Regions from separate parts of the Companilactobacillus ginsenosidimutans genome, predicted to be linked through region 1. Evidence: predicted binding sites of a transcription regulator. Region 1 holds the regulator's gene; each other region holds the start of a gene.

Region 1 (2,212 bases):
AAAGGAACTATGCAGGACCGATTGAAAGTGTATGGCAAAGAAGGCGAGCCTTGTGCACGTTGTGGTACAACTATCGAAAAAATTAAAGTCGGTGGTCGTGGAACTCACTTCTGTCCCAAGTGTCAGGTAGTCAAATGAGTAAGGTATATGGACTAACAGGTGGAATTGCTGCTGGGAAAACTACAGTACTCGAAATTTTTAAAGAGTTGGGTTGTAATATTTATGATGCAGATCAAGTAGCGAGGGATGTCGTTAAACCAGGTTCAATTGGATTAAAAAAAATCACCAAACAATTCAGTAAAAATGTTTTGCTTGAGGATGGCCAACTGAATCGAAAGAAGTTGGGTCGAATTGTTTTTTCAGATGCGCGACAGTTGAAAATACTAAATAGTATTACTGGACCTATAATTAGAAAACAAATAGTTGACATGATTGATAAAATGAAACAAGATTCAAGCAACACGATTAATATTTTTGAAATCCAACTTTTGTTCGAAAGTAGCTATGAAAAGTATTTCAATGCTACAATAGCGGTATATATAGAACCAGAAGTACAATTAACGAGATTAATAAAACGAAATAATTTGAGTAAACAAGCAGCCCAGGATAAAATCGATGCACAAATGCCAATGGAAGGAAAAAAGAGATTGGCAGATTATGTTATCGATAATTCTCAAGATATTGATAGTTTAAAAGTGCAGATCTCAAAACTTTTAAAACAACTCTAGTTTAGAAAAGAGGAACGCTTATGATATGTCCACATTGTCATCACGACTCATCTAAAGTTGTTGATAGTCGTCCAAGCGATGAAGGTCGCGCAATCCGTAGAAGAAGAGAGTGCGAATACTGTGGTACAAGATTTACTACCTTTGAGAGGATCGAGAAATCGCCATTACTAGTTGTAAAGAAAAACGGTAATCGTGAAGAATTTCGACGTGATAAATTACTTAGAGGTCTAGTTCGCGCCGCTGAAAAGCGTCCAGTTACAATGGATCAGATGAATGCCATCGTTGATAAAGTAGAAAATGAAATTAGAGCAACTGGTGAAAATGAAGTTAAATCACAAGATATTGGTGAGCACCTGATGAAGGAGCTTGCTGATGTTGATGATGTTACTTACATCAGATTTGCTAGTGTTTATCGTGAATTCAAGGATATGAGTGGATTTATGAATGAAGTTCAAGAAATGATGGCAAACGATAAAAAGGATAATAAAGATAGCAAGGAGGACTAGTGTGTCAGACTTTAATGATAATAAGTTAACTCCTTTAACAGGCTTTTGGTGTCTACCAAATGGACAATTTAACGATCAAGACCGTCAGGTTTTGACTGACTTATATTTACCATTGATAGGACCAGAGGCTTTTAGTATTTATCAGTTACTTTGGGCAAAAGTTCCCAACAAAGAAATGATTACAAATCGACAGTCTCATTCGATTCTATTTGCGTTGCTAGATATGGGTGTGAATAGTTTTATTGCTGGACGCCAAAGGCTAGAAGCTCTTGGGTTAATTAAGTCATTCAGTAAAAGTGATGATATGGGATCATTTCTAATTTACCAACTATTTACTCCGTCAACTCCAAAGAAATTTTTCACGGATGACATAATGAGTATTTTTCTGTTGGAAAAAATAGGTGAATCTGAATATTCCAGATTGGCCGATAAATACTATAAATCAGCTGATATTTTAAAAAATACTGAGGATATTTCTAAAAAGTTTCTAGAAGTATTCAGACTTAACGATGATGATTTAAGAAACCGTCCTAGTCTTGTTGAAGAAAAAAGAGAAGATTTTGAGAACTCTAAATCAGATAAGGTTCCTTCAATAAGTGTTGAGGAGACCTCTGATTTTGATTGGACTCTAGTTGAGGACCGCATTGGCCAACTCTTCAAGATTACTCATGCTGATTTACTGGAGAACCAACAATTAATTTTGAGTCTCCATGAGTTTTATGGGATTTCCGAAGTTACGATGATTGATCTAATTGGGGAAACAACAGATATTGTAAACAATAAAATTGATCCCAATGCTTTAAAACGACTCGCTCAAAAGCGGTTTGAGAATAAGACTAATATTACGGCGAGAGTTGCTCAGCCTGAGATAGATCCAAATATTAAAGTGTCAAATGCGAATAAACCAGAGAGTATTCTATTAAACCGTGCAAAGAATACAGCACCAGCAGACTTTTTAGCAGATGAGAAGGCTCAAAA
Region 2 (2,212 bases), 920 kb from region 1:
GTGGAGCTGGACCTGAGGCGGTACCACCAAAACCTTTGATTTTTTCACCTGAAGCACGAATGTCAGTAATATCTAAAACAACTTGGTGTAAGTGTTCAGGATTTGTATTACCGAAGTGTGCATCGATCATTGTGGCATTACCAACTACCCAGCCTTCACGGGTATCTGGGAGTTTGTATGAGCGTGTTGAATCGATGTCGTTGTTTGCTAACCATTCGTCACGGTCAACAGCACCAGCCTTAATTGATTCGTCGTAAGAAGCGCTTTCTTTACCAATCAAAATAACTAGGTCAGTTTTAACATCAACGGCAGGGATTTGTTCAATGTTTGAAGGAACAACAGAAAATCCAACGCCGCCACCCTTCATTAATTGATCAAACATAAACGAATAAGGCATAGAAACAGCCTTTGTGTCAGCATCTAAATATTCAGGCACAATGTGACTATCACCATATTTTTGTGGTCTAACAGCGATAAACCAACAGTTGTTTAGTGCATCACCATTTCTCTTTTCATAAGCAGTACCAGAAATCCAGAGATTTCTACCGGATGGTGTAGCTGCCAATCCATAAACTAATTTAAACAGACTCTTAGCTTCTTGAACTAATTCATTATAATCACCAACGCTGACAGTCTTATTTTGTAAACGAGGGTCTAAATTGATATTTCCTTCAATAACACGTTTAACAGTTTCATCCCAGTTTTCAGTACGTCCTAATTCTGGAATCCAACGAGCATATGTTCTCTTATAAGTTACCCATCCGAGTTCTCCCCAGTGTGGTTTAATATCTTCTTTGACTTGGTCAATAAACTCTTGACTAAGTTCAATTTTTGTTTTAATACTGTCCATCAAGTTCACCTCATACATAAATTGTTAACACCACATATAGTAGTCTTTTAACTTCTGATTAACAACATATAGTATTAAAAATAATTTTATGAAATGACTGTGAAACAAAATTTATCACTTGACCCACTCCGCTAGCCGTCTATGTGTAACGGTGTCAATGACCAATTTTTTGCAGCGCAAAATAATGACAAAAAAATATAATTGTCAATATCTTGTCTTGCAATTTCCCTGCATAAATGATTTATAAATACATGATATAGACACCATATATAGTGTTCAAACCACATCTTTTATTTGGCAAGAAATGGCTCATTTAAGACGTTATTTCAATCCACTATTAACTAGCAATTTTTATAATGAATCAGCTTAAATCGAACGATATTAACAAATACGTCAGTTTATATTGGAGAGAACAAAAAAAGACTGTTGGATAAATTCCCAACAGTCTAATTAATTTAATTATTTGTTCATGTATTCTTCAACTAACTTCTTATTATCTTCGTTAGTAATTGATTCATTAACTGCGCGGTCAGCTAAATCTTTAAGATCAGCTGTGCTCAATTTCTTCATCAAACTTCTAACACGGAGAACTGAAGTTGCACTCATTGAGTATTCATCAAGACCCATGGCAAGTAGTAGTGGCACCATAATGTTGTCACCAGCTGCTTCACCACACATGCCGGCCCACTTGCCCTCTTTGTGTGCTGATTCAATAACATGTTTAACCAATCTAAGAATAGATGGGTTATATGGTTGATATAGGTATGAAACATGTTCATTACCACGATCAGCAGCCATTGTGTATTGAATTAAGTCATTTGTTCCGATACTAAAGAAGTCAACTTCTTTAGCAAATTGATCAGCAAGGATAGCTGCAGCTGGAACTTCCATCATCATACCTAATTGAATATCATCAGATACTTTAACGTTGTCAGCTACTAACTTAGCTTTTTCTTCTTCGAATACCTTTTTGGCATCACGGAATTCTTGAAGAGTACCAATCATTGGGAACATGATACGTAAGTTACCAAATGCTGAAGCACGTAGTAAAGCACGTAATTGTGTTCTGAAGATATCTTGTTTATCCAATGAAATACGGATAGCACGATATCCCAAGAATGGGTTCATTTCGTCAGGAAGTGGAAGGTATGGCAAATGCTTGTCACCACCGATATCCATAGTACGGACAACGACTGGTTTACCTTTCATTCCTTCAAGAACCTTCTTGTAGGCCTCAAATTGATCGTCTTCTGTTGGCAATTCTTCAGACTGCATGTACAAGAATTCTGTACGATACAAGCCAATACCTTCAGCACCGTTATCAATAACACCTTGTAAATCATCAGGTGTACCAATATTTGC
Region 3 (2,212 bases), 110 kb from region 1:
GTAATTTAGAAATAATTAAATTAGATAAAACTTTTGAAATCAAAGCTAACAAGTTGCCTGATGACAAAATTTTTCAATATCTAATTAATGACATTGGTGATGGTGAGAAGGTCACAATCAAACAAATCAATAAGAGCTCAAAGAGTAAGTTATCAAAGAGGTTTAGTGCATGGAGCAAACGTGCAGCACGTGGACGTGAACAATTCTTTGATAAGAAGAATACAGATAGAATAAGTTCATTTTCAATGGGAGCTATATTAACTAGTGTATTGTCTGTCATAATGGCAGGTATTGGAATGGTTACTTATTCGGATAAGTGGATATTATTAGTCTGTGTACTTCTGATTGGATTAGTATTTTCATGGACCACCTATTTTCAAGTTAAAAAGAGGATATCAGTATACACAGAAAAAGGTGAGATACTAGCTAATGAATTACGTGGATTTAAACAAATGCTGAAGGATATCGATGATATCAAATTGGCAGACGTAGGAGATTTAATCCTTTGGGAACAAATTCTTCCCTATGCAGTTGCGTTTGGAGTTTCAGACAAAGTCATAAAAGCACTGAAGGTTGAATTTAGTGATCAAGTGCTCAACGATCCAAGCTTCGTTTATTATTACTGGGCAGTTGCTGGATTGTCCAACAATTTTGATTTTACTTCTTCAATTTCTAGTGCAATTAATGCCGGAAATGGCTCCAATTCTAGTATAGGTGGTAGTTCTGGAGGATTTTCTGGTGGAAGTTCAGGTGGATTTGGAGGAGGTTCCGGTGGTGGAGCCTTTTAGAGAACATGAAACAAACAAAATGTTAACTTTTTCTTATCGTCTTAATACTTTTTTAATTGCGATTAAAAAAGTTATAAAGAAACAAGTTTGTAACCCCAATGTTATATTGAATTGGTATTATATTCACTGGAACGAAAAAGGGAATTGACGAGAAGGGTCCTCACAGTGTGTGAGGATCTTTTTTTTTGACTAAAATATTGATATATCAGCGTTTATAAATCATCAAAAGACACCATATATAGAATATTCAAAATATTTATATACAACATATAGTTCTGAGTGGTAAGATATTAGCTATTGATTTTTTTGGACCAGATGGAGGAATATAATGATGATCGTATTAAGTGGCACAATTGGTGCTGGTAAAAGTACGTTAGCAACAATTTTGTCAGAACATTTAGGAACAGAGGCTTTTTATGAACAAGTAGATGATAATCCAGTTTTGCCATTGTTCTATAAAGACCCTAAGCAATATGCTTTCCTACTACAAATTTACTTTTTAAATAAACGTTTTGAATCAATTAAAAAAGCTTTGGCTGATGATAATAACGTGTTAGACCGTTCAATTTATGAAGATGCTTTGTTCTTCCACATGAACGCCGACATGGGTCGTGCAACACAACAAGAAGTGAAGGTCTATGACGAGCTTCTTGATAATATGATGCAAGAACTTCCATATGCAGCCGCTAAAAAAGCACCAGACTTGTTAATTCATATTGATATCTCATATGACACAATGATCAAGCGCATTGAGAAACGTGGACGTGACTATGAACAGCCAGAACAGGATCCAACTTTGGTTGATTATTATCACAATTTACTTGGTCGTTATGATGACTGGTATGATGAATATGATTACAGTCCAAAAATGAAAATTAATGGTGATCAATTGGATTATGTTGAAAACAAGGACGATTTACAAATTGTTTTAAATCAAATTGATACTAAATTAAATGAACGTGATTTATTGCCTAAGTTGTAAAATTATTATCCTGTAATATCCGAGTGGATGTTACAGGATTTTTTTGTATGGTGGACAGTATTACATTTTTGTAAGTTGCTTATCAGTGTCAAAAAAGTTAACATTATTAATTGGCAGTTTGCACTGGTAACCTGTCCTAACAAAACAGTGAAAGGATTTTTTTATTATGCGCAATTTAAAAGTAAGAGATATTACTAGATTAGCAATTGTAGCTGCATTATATGTAGCTTTGACATTGGCACCCGGATTATCGGCTTTCGCCTATGGAGCAATACAATTTAGAGTATCTGAAATATTAATGTTATTGGTTTTCTTCAATCCTAAATATAGTTGGTCATTGATAATTGGATGTTTTATTACTAACATTTTTAGCAGTCAACTAGGGTTACCAGATTTAATATTTGGAACAATGGCAACTGCAATTTCTTGTTTACTAATCGTT

The links. Region 1 encodes NrdR, which represses ribonucleotide reductase genes. Its sites were predicted from a motif close to ACACNATATATNGTGT; they were not measured.
Region 2: the regulator NrdR is predicted to act here: its motif matches at 1,111-1,126, upstream of nrdJ (ribonucleoside-triphosphate reductase, adenosylcobalamin-dependent).
Region 3: the regulator NrdR is predicted to act here: its motif matches at 1,018-1,033, upstream of ABM34_RS04250 (deoxynucleoside kinase).

Annotation. Positions count from the first base shown of each region.
Region 1 is NZ_CP012034.1:721,869-724,080, reverse strand. It holds gene mutM (DNA-formamidopyrimidine glycosylase) at 1-138, shown strand, start outside; gene coaE (dephospho-CoA kinase) at 135-728, shown strand; gene nrdR (transcriptional regulator NrdR) at 749-1,234, shown strand; gene ABM34_RS03750 (DnaD domain protein) at 1,236-2,212, shown strand, end outside.
Region 2 is NZ_CP012034.1:2,388,257-2,390,468, reverse strand. It holds gene nrdJ (ribonucleoside-triphosphate reductase, adenosylcobalamin-dependent) at 1-850, opposite strand, end outside; gene ptsP (phosphoenolpyruvate--protein phosphotransferase) at 1,310-2,212, opposite strand, start outside.
Region 3 is NZ_CP012034.1:827,854-830,065, reverse strand. It holds gene ABM34_RS04255 (DUF2207 domain-containing protein) at 1-788, shown strand, start outside; gene ABM34_RS04250 (deoxynucleoside kinase) at 1,120-1,770, shown strand; gene ABM34_RS04245 (QueT transporter family protein) at 1,937-2,212, shown strand, end outside.